3 regions of the Sodalis sp. RH14 genome follow, and region 2 is predicted to be linked to each of the others. Evidence: predicted binding sites of a transcription regulator. Region 2 holds the regulator's gene; each other region holds the start of a gene.

Region 1 (3,279 bases), 930 kb from region 2:
CGCTGTGCGCGCCGGTATTGAAACCCATGACATCCGGGCTGCCGAGCGGGTTGCGCATCAACGACTGGAAAATAGCGCCGCTGGCGCCCAACGCCGCGCCCAGCAATAACGCCATCGCCACCCTGGGCAGCCGCCATTGCGTCACGATAACCTGGATATTGTGCGCCGCCGCGCCGCGCAGGGCGTCCACCACCTGCCGGGCCGGAAGCGGGAGCGACCCGGCGCCGAGGGCGTAAATCGCCAGCGCAAGGCAGGCAAGCAGCAGGATGCCGACGGTCAGCGACGTCCTGATCCGGGCGTGCCGGTTCGCCATCATCACCGGCTTATCATCCGGTGGCGGCGTACCAGGGCTATCAGCACCGGCGCGCCGAGCAGCGCCGTTATCACCGATACGCGCAGCTCGCCGGGCACCATCACCCGGCCCGCCATATCGCTGCCCAGCAGCAGCAGCGGCGTAAGCAGCAGCGTCCAGGGCAGCAGCCAGCGGTGGTCCGGGCCGGCTATCCAGCGCGCGATATGCGGCATCATCAGCCCGATAAAGGCTATCGGCCCCGCCAGCGCCGTAGCCGCGCCGCATAACAGGGTAATGGCCGCCAGGCCGAGCAGCTGCGTCAGGCCCACCCGCGAGCCCAGCGCCGTCGCCAGTTCGCTGCCCATGCCCAGGGTATTGAGCGCCCGCGTTAGCCAAAGCGTCAGGCCGGTGCCCAGGACGATAGGCCAGATAACGGCGTTTACCGCCGCCATGCTGCGGATATCCAGCGAACCGGCCTGCCAGAAGCGCAATTGGTCGTAGACCAGGGGATTGAGCAAGGAAATACCGGAGGCCATGCCGTCCAGCACCGCGCCCAGCGCCACGCCCGCCAGGGTGAGGCGAATGGGGTTCAGCCGCCCGCCGCCCGCCGCGCCGATTAACGCCACCAGCAGGGCGGCGGCCAGCGCGCCGGCAAAGGCAAACCACAGGTAGCGATCGATGGAGGCGGCGCCGAAAAAGGTGATGCCCAGCACCACGGCGAACCCCGCGCCGGCGTTGACGCCAAGAATGCCGGGGTCGGCCAGCGGATTGCGGGTCAGGGTTTGCATCAGGGCGCCGGACAGCCCCAGGGCGATGCCCGCCAGCAGCCCGGCCAGCGTGCGCGGCAGGCGGCTCTCGAGGATAATAATACAATCCGGGCTGCGGCAGGCGCCGGTCAGCGCGGGCAATACCTGGTCGGCGGGAATGGTTTTGGCGCCGATAAACAGGCTCGCCGCCATCAATAATGCCAACAGCACGCCGCTTAACAGCAATCCGTAATAATGGCGCATAAAAGACTAAACCATAAATTATATGATAATGATATTTATTATCGTTATTACTCGCAATAACTTATGATAGCATGACTGCTTCCCTGATTGCAGCGCCCAGTGGCGTCGAATTCCCCGGATAGTTAGCGTCTTATGCAAAAACCCTCGTATTTACTCGATATCAGCCTGCTGAAAACCCACCCCGCCTTCCGGGCGGTTTTTATCGCGCGGTTTTTGTCCATCCTGGCGCTCGGCATGCTGGCGGTGGCGGTGCCGGTGCAGATACAGGCCATGACGGGGTCCACCCTGCAGGTCGGGCTGGCGGTGACGCTGGCGGGCGGCGGTATGTTCGTCGGCCTGCTGGCCGGCGGGGTGATGGCGGATCGCCGCGAGCGGCGCGGGCTTATCCTGTTTGCCCGCGCAACCTGCGGGGTGGGGTTTATCGGCCTGTGCCTTAACGCGCTGCTGCCGGTACCGTCCCTGTTCGCGATTTATCTGCTGGCGGTGTGGGATGGTTTTTTTGGCGCGGTGGGGGTGACGGCGCTGCTGGCCGCCACGCCGTCGCTGGTCGGGCGGGAAAATGTCATGCAGGCGGGCGCCATCAGCATGCTGACCGTGCGCTTCGGCGCCATTTTATCACCGGCGGCGGGCGGACTGGTCATCGCCTCCGGCGGGGTGGCCTGGAACTACGGGCTGGCGGCGCTCGGCACGCTGCTGACGCTGTTGCCGCTGCTGCGCCTGCCCAGGCTGGCGCCGCCTCCCCAGCCCCGGGAACACCCGCTGCACGCGCTGGCCGGCGGCATGGCCTATCTGTTTCGTCATAAAACCATCGGCCTGGTGGCGCTGATCGGCGCCCTGCTGACCATGGCAAGCGCGGTACGGGTGCTTTACCCGGCGCTGGCGATAAGCTGGCATATCAACGCCGCCCGGCTGGGGTTGATGTATGCGGCGGTGCCCCTGGGCGCGGCGATAGGCGCGTTTACCAGCGGCCGCGTCGCCGCCACGGCGCGGCCGGGAAGAATGCTGTTGCTTACCGCCGTCATGGCGTTTATCTGCGTCGCGGCATGCAGCCTGATGCCGTGCTACGCGCTGGCGCTGCTGTGTCTGGCGGGCTTTGGTTATTTCAGCGCCATCAACTCGCTGCTGCAATATGCATTGATACAACAGCTGACGCCGGATCATCTGCTGGGCCGCATCAACGGCCTGTGGACCGCGCAGAACGTCACCGGCGACGCGCTGGGGGCGCTGGTATTGGGGGGGTTGGGCACCCTGATGCCGCCGGGGCTGGCCGCCGCGGCGTTCGGCCTGGCGGCGGCCCTGGCGGGGCTACTGCCGGCGCTGGCGCTGCGGGGCCTGCGCGCCGTGGATATGGCGCGGCATCGGGATCAGGGCCGGCCGGCGGATGAAATCCCGCCCGCCGGCCGCAGTGAGCCATAACCGCCATGAATCCCCGCCCGGCTGGGAATGGCCGCGGCATGACGCGGTTAGCCACGCGGCAGGACGGGGAAAGATCACGGCTTGGCGAACAGCTGTTCCAGGCGGGCCAGCACATTGCTGGCGCTGTAGTAATCAAGGCGGAAGGTGTCGTTGCCAAGGGCGTAGACCCGGCGGTTTTGCACCGCCGGCAGATGCGCCAGGAACGGATTGGCCAAGAGCAACCGGGCGCTGGCGTCATCGCCGGCAAACAGCAGGAAGGTTTGCCCGTTCAGGCCGGCGGCCAGGTTTTCGCCGGACAGCTGGACGATGTCCTTGCGCACGCCCATGCTTCGGCCGCCGACGGGGGTGGCGGGCGGTTCGGCCAGCGTAAAGCCCAGCTGGCGCAGCAGCTGGCCCTGCGGCGAATCGGCGGTCCACAGGTTGGCGGCTTTGCCGTCCGGCTGGTATACCAGGGCGGATACCGGCTGCGGCGGCAGCGCCAGATGCTGTTTCAGCGCCTGCCGGCGGGCGTCGAAGCGGGCGATGACCTCCGCGGCCTGCGCTTCATGGCCGGTGGCTTGT
Region 2 (3,279 bases):
GCCAGCTCGATATCCTGCCGCGCTACCGAGACATAAAACGCATCCAGCAGCGTAAGCTGCAAAATACGGGCCGAAGCGTTTCTGCCTAATAACGGCGTTTCCGGCGCCGGTGAACAAATATTAAAATCAGCCAGCTGGGCTATGGGGGAATTGCTGCTATGGGTAATACAAATGATCTTGGCCCCATTATCCTTGGCAATCGACACCACCCGTTTCAGATCGCTGGTGCGGCCCGAATGGGATACCACTAACGCCACATCGCCCGGTTGCAACAGGGAGGCCGACATCATCATCAAATGCGCGTCCAGGTAGGCATTGCAACGCAAGCCGATTTTCAGGAATTTATGCTGCACGTCCGCGCAAATGGAATTAGAGCCGCCGACGCCGTACAGCTCGCGCTGATGGCCGGCAAAAAAGCATTGGGCCGCCTGCTGGATGACGTTGGCGTCGACTATCGCCTGGCCTTCGACAATGGTGCGCACGGTCAGGTTAAACACCTTGTTGACCACATCCTCCGGGCTGTCGGTGGGCGAGAGTTCGGCGGTGATATCATGGTCGGCATGTTCGAAGTACTCGACGATGGCGCTGCGCAGCTGGCGAAAGCCGCTGAAACCGAGAATTTTCGACACCTTGACAATCATGGCTTCCGACAGGCCCAGACTCAGGGCCACCTCTTTGATCCCCGAGACGTCGGTGAGGTTGCCGGGTGATAAAAACCACTCCACTATCCGGCTTTCGTTTTCAGTCATGCCTTCTTGTTTAATACGAATATAAGGAGCAATGCCTATGCCGCGCGGCATATCGTTTTGCAGTTCCGCATCATTCATCTGGATTATCTCTGGTGATTAACATTGCCTGTCACTATATCACCATGGCGAAAGTTTAAAATCTGCTGCGAACTTCACGTTTTTTATTAATTTATAAATTAACTTTTTGTGTAAAAATCGAGTCACCGATCCGGGTTAATTTCAGGAAGGTATTTTTGGCTATATTAATTCAATAAAATCATATAATTAAAATGTATCTTTTGTTGTCGCTTACTGCTGGCAGCGAAAAATAGCTTTATCATAAGATTCACAGAATAATTTACCCGGTGAAAAAATCGCAATAAAAACGCTGTCGTTTCAATGGATTACGCAAATGAGCCCAAAATAGCGTCCCAGGGCCTCTATTTATTCTTTATTTATTTTTATTTTCTGTGAAGTTTTCTGGAGTTTGCCGGCGGTGAGCACGGCGGTGATTGGCGGATACGACGCTTGTCGACGCGCTTCGGGAAGGAAACGTTACCAGGGAAGGGGACGGGCGGCGTTTAGCCTCATTGAAAAAATCGTTGCAGGGTGAGAAAGCGGCGCGATAACAGCCGCTTTGGAGAAACGGACCGCGCCGCGGTTATTCTTTTACGCCGTTGAGCATATCGGCGTGATCGTGCAGCGTTTCGTCTTCGCGGCAGTTGCCGATTTCACAATGCCCATACAGATATAAGCTATGGTTGGTCAGCTTGATATTGTGCCTTTTGGCAATATCACGCTGGCGCGCTTCGATGAACTCGTCGCGAAATTCGATAACCTTGCCGCAGTCCAGACAGATCAGGTGGTCATGATGATACTGTTGCGTCAGTTCAAAAACGGATTTGCCGCCTTCAAAATTGTGGCGGGTTACGATACCGGCGTCGTCAAATTGGTTTAGCACGCGATATACCGTGGCCAGGCCGATTTCCTCACCCATATCGATCAGTTTTTTGTACAGATCTTCCGCACTGACGTGATGGCATTCCGGATCTTGCAACACTTCCAGAATCTTCAGTCTGGGAAGGGTGACTTTCAGGCCGGCCTTCTTCAATGCAATATTATTGTCAGTCATGCGGGTTTAGTCCTGTTACTTTGATAATCTGATTGTAGGCTAGCTTAGCCTATAACATCGGTCGGCCCGAAAAATGTGACGCCGTCTCATTATAAGACTGCCTGTCCAAAATGAAAACCGCGCCTTGTTAACAACTATAGCCCGTTTCGGGGGGCGAATTCTGCAACATTTTGCTAAAAAGGGTGGAACCGCTGCGCTATTGTACCGCGTTGTGGATAAAAGTTAAAAACTTGTATCTATTAATTTGAAAGGATTTAGTTATCAGTGAGGTTGGCGGCGCCGTCCCGACGCCATGACGGCAACCGATTCTCTTGCCGGGCGCCGCGGCGGCGGCACCCTCCCGCACGGCTTTACTTTAGCTGAGTTGCAATTCAGCGCTGATTTGCTTCACCCAGCCGTCCACGCGTTCATTGGTCAGCTCGGGCTGGCGGTCTTCGTCAATGGCCAGGCCGATGAAGTGATTGTCGTCCGCCAGTCCTTTCGACGCTTCGAAATGATAGCCGGCGGTGGGCCAGTGACCGACGATGGTCGCGCCGTTGGGCTCGATAATGTCGCGAATGGTGCCCATGGCGTCACAGAAATATTCGGCGTAATCCTCTTGATCGCCACAGCCGAACAGCGCCACTTTTTTGCCGGAGAAATCTATTTCTTCCAGGGTGGGGAAAAAATCATCCCAGTCACATTGCGCTTCGCCGTAATACCAGGTCGGGATGCCGAGCAGCAGGGTGTCGAACCGCGCCAGGTCTTCTTTACTGCTTTTGGCAATGTCATGAACTTCGGCAACATCCGCACCCAGTTGCTTCTGAATCATTTTGGCAATATTTTCGGTATTGCCGGTGTCACTGCCAAAAAAAATGCCTACAGTTGCCATGAGTTTGAAAACCTCTTAAATATTATGGATATGTTCCGTAACAGAATCAGCGATGCTCTGCGGCAATCATAGCAGACCCTTATGCGGGGAGAAACTCGCCGGCCGGGTTTTGTCGCAAATTTGCCCCGTCCGCGGCCTTGGGCCCTGGACGGGATGGCGCTTTACCGGGCCGGCAAGTTTATTCCGGATGCGGATCCGCGCCTTGTTGCCGTTCAAGCTCGGCCAGTAAAATCAATTCGATCAGCTCGCTGCGCGACAGGTTTTGCCGGTAGGCCAGCTCATTTAACGCATCCACCGCCTCGGCGTTGATTTTCAGCTCCACCCGGCGCAGGCCGCGCTTTTTATCCCGGCGCAGCTGGTTACGCTTGTTGATGCGCAACTGCTCATCGCGGGACAGGGGGTTCGTCTTCGGTCTTCCCGGGCGCCGCTCATCGATAAATAAATCCAGGGTGGTGCGGTCCGTTTGTTCTTTTGCCATAGGTCATGAAGGGATTGTGCATCAAGAAGCAGGCGGGCAAACCCCGGCCGGCGGCGTGGCTGGCTACGCC
Region 3 (3,279 bases), 2.1 Mb from region 2:
GAAGCAAGCGACGATACGGTAAAAAACGCCGGAAACCGGCGCTCATTCCATTTCCGCAGGGGCAGAATGGGCGGCGGCGCCGATTTCAGGCAGGCTTATGCCAGCTGGGATGCCGGGATAAGGGAAGGAAGGCGCGCGTGATAACGGTATTGTCGGTTTTCTGCCTGCTCTTGTATGGCGTCATCATGGGCCATCTCGCCCGGCGCATTCTCGGATGGGCCCGCGCGCTGCCAGGCGCCACGGCGGCGCGGCGCGGGCCACTGCCGGGCGGCGGTTGCGCCGGCGGGGGACGGTTGGCGTATGGCCGGCTTACGGCGATCTCCGGCCAGCGGGCTTCCGCGGCGCCTGGGGCCCGCCGCGCCGCGTGGACAATGCTGTCCCGCCAGATGTGGAAACGGCGCTGCGAGGCAAGCTGCGCGCTGGCGTTCCTGGCGGCGTTCGCCGCCCTGCCGGCGGAACGCCTGGTGAGCGGCCTGGTGTTCAGCTGGTTTTTATTAACGCTGAGCTGGATTGACTATCATACCCTGCTGCTGCCCGACCGGCTTACCCTGCCCTTCCTGCTGTGCGGACTGCTAAGCCCGCTTGGCGAGCCGCAATCGCTCTATGTCGGCCTGCTGGGCGCGCTGTGCGGCGGCGGCGGCCTGTGGCTGCTGAACGGGGTGTTTTACCGGGTGAGAGGCTACGCGGGGCTGGGCGGCGGCGATATCAAGCTGCTGAGCGGGCTGGGGGCCTGGCTGGGATGGCAAGCGTTGCCGCTGTTATGCGCGAGCGCGGCGCTGACCGGGATAGCGTGGTGGCTGCGGCGCCGGACGGCGGATAAAGACATTCCCTTTGGTCCCTGCCTGGCGCTGGCAGGCTGGTGGATATACATCGGCCCTTAGCGCCACTGCCCGGCCGCACATGACAATGCGGCCAGGTTACGCCGGAAACGCGGCAGCCAGGAGCCGATGCGTATCGGTCATAACCGTCGCATCATGCGCAGGCGTTGCTTTATCATTATTTAGCGGGAACAGCCTGACGCCTATTGCGCCGCATCTTTTAACTGGGACTGGAGATAGTTCTGCAGGCCGACCAGTTTGATTAAATCCAGTTCGGTTTCCAGGAAATCGATATGGTGCTCTTCGTCCGCCAATATCTCGATCAGCAGATCGCGGGTGACATAATCCCGGACGCTGTCGGCATAAGAGATGCCTTCGCGCAGATCCTGCGCGCCCTGCAGTTCCAGGTTCAAATCCGAACGCAGCATTTCCTCGACATTTTGCCCGATGTTAAGCGTGCCCAGATCCTGCAGGTTAGGCAGTCCCTCCAGGAAAAGAATACGCTCGATATAACGATCGGCGTGCTTCATTTCATCGATGGATTCGTGGTATTCAATGTCGTTCAGACGCATCAGCCCCCAGTTCTTAAACATACGGGCGTGCAGGAAGTACTGATTGATGGCTACCAGCTCGTTGCCAAGCAGGGTATTGAGATGGGTGATAATTTGGTCATCGCCTTTCATAATTCACTCCTCCGTTGCGGTAATGTACAGAATATAACCGCGTCAGAGTAAATCAAGGTAATAACCCTACTAATTATGCAATTTTTTCAAACGGCACTAACTGCTGTAATTCGTCTTCCATAACCAACCGGGCCTTGCATGCGCATTTACCGCATTTATTCGCCACCGGCACGACACTTTTAAGTTCTTGAAACGTCTTCGGTTGGTAGTTTCTTACCGCCTTGCGTATGGCAGTATCGCTTACCGCATTACACAAACAAACGTACATTTTTCATACTCATTAAAATCAAATTAGGCATAATTTAAATGAGAACGAGTGTCATTTCAATAGCAGAACTATTTTTGTTTTGTAAATATCCGTCGCCGGTAAATAACCGCTTCTTTTTGCAGCAAATAAAAAAAGGGCGCCAAGGCGCCCTTTTTTGCATAAAACGGAAATGTCTTACGCGATAACCTTGGCAACCACGCCGGCGCCAACGGTACGGCCGCCTTCGCGAATAGCGAAACGCAGGCCGTCGTCCATGGCGATCGGAGCAATCAGGTTAACAACCATTTTGATGTTGTCGCCAGGCATAACCATTTCCACGCCTTCCGGCAGTTCGATGGTACCGGTCACGTCAGTGGTACGGAAGTAGAACTGAGGACGGTAGCCTTTGAAGAACGGCGTATGACGGCCGCCTTCATCCTTGGACAGGATGTAGACTTCGGATTCGAACTGGGTATGCGGGTGGATTGAACCCGGTTTAGCCAGTACCTGGCCGCGTTCCACGTCGTCACGCTTGGTGCCGCGCAGCAGGACGCCGACGTTTTCACCGGCACGGCCTTCGTCCAGCAGTTTACGGAACATTTCAACGCCGGTACAAGTGGTCTTGATGGTGGCCTTGATGCCGACGATTTCAACTTCTTCGCCCACTTTAACGATGCCGCGTTCCACACGACCGGTTACCACGGTGCCGCGGCCGGAGATGGAGAATACGTCTTCGATAGGCAGCAGGAACGGCTTGTCAATCGCACGTACCGGTTCCGGGATGTAGGTATCCAGGGCTTCGGCCAGTTCGATGATTTTAGAGGTCCAGGCTTCGTCGCCTTCCAGTGCTTTCAGCGCGGAACCACGGATTACCGGGGTGTCGTCGCCTGGGAAGTCGTACTGGGACAGCAGTTCGCGCACTTCCATTTCAACCAGTTCCAGCAGTTCTTCGTCATCGACCATGTCGCATTTGTTCATGAAGACGATGATGTAAGGAACGCCTACCTGGCGAGCCAGCAGGATGTGTTCGCGGGTCTGCGGCATCGGGCCGTCGGTTGCGGCAACCACCAGGATTGCGCCATCCATCTGGGCGGCGCCGGTGATCATGTTTTTCACATAGTCGGCGTGTCCCGGGCAGTCTACGTGCGCGTAGTGGCGGGCCGGGGTATCGTATTCAACGTGGGACGTGTTGATGGTGATACCACGGGCTTTTTCTTCCGGTGCGTTGTCGATCTGATCGAAGGCACGGGCGCTGCCGCCGTAAGCTTTGGCCAGCACGGTGGTGATGGCGGCGGTCAGGGTGGTTTTACCATGGTCGACGTGACCGATGGTGCCGACGTTAACGTGCGGTTTTGTGCGTTGGAACTTTTCTTTAGACACGGCTATATTCCTTACTCTTATGCTCTCCCCCATTGGAAAGAGCACGGGATATTAATTGTAGACCCTAAAGCTTATTTACCGGCTTTACGGGCTTCGATAATGGCCTGAGCAACATTGTTCGGTGCTTCATTGTACTTCAGGAACTCCATGG

Evidence for each region. The regulator Fur, encoded in region 2, represses iron uptake genes when iron is present. The targets are predictions, from matches to a motif close to ATAATAATGAGAACNACTATCAA.
Region 1: a site for Fur is predicted at 1,325-1,347, ahead of fepD (Fe(3+)-siderophore ABC transporter permease). Genes of this name have one in related genera too.
Region 3: a site for Fur is predicted at 1,802-1,824, ahead of bfd (bacterioferritin-associated ferredoxin). Genes of this name have one in related genera too.

Annotation. Positions count from the first base shown of each region.
Region 1 covers NZ_CP178739.1:377,784-381,062, forward strand. The annotation lists gene fepG (iron-enterobactin ABC transporter permease) at 1-316, opposite strand, end outside; gene fepD (Fe(3+)-siderophore ABC transporter permease) at 316-1,302, opposite strand; gene entS (enterobactin transporter EntS) at 1,435-2,718, shown strand; gene fepB (Fe2+-enterobactin ABC transporter substrate-binding protein) at 2,793-3,279, opposite strand, start outside.
Region 2 covers NZ_CP178739.1:1,309,926-1,313,204, forward strand. The annotation lists gene alsR (transcriptional repressor AlsR) at 1-827, opposite strand, end outside; gene fur (ferric iron uptake transcriptional regulator) at 1,390-1,860, opposite strand; gene fldA (flavodoxin FldA) at 2,216-2,731, opposite strand; gene ybfE (LexA regulated protein) at 2,910-3,209, opposite strand.
Region 3 covers NZ_CP178739.1:5,200,532-5,203,810, forward strand. The annotation lists gene ACL2XQ_RS23785 (prepilin peptidase) at 138-881, shown strand; gene bfr (bacterioferritin) at 1,022-1,501, opposite strand; gene bfd (bacterioferritin-associated ferredoxin) at 1,575-1,769, opposite strand; gene tuf (elongation factor Tu) at 1,944-3,128, opposite strand; gene fusA (elongation factor G) at 3,200-3,279, opposite strand, start outside.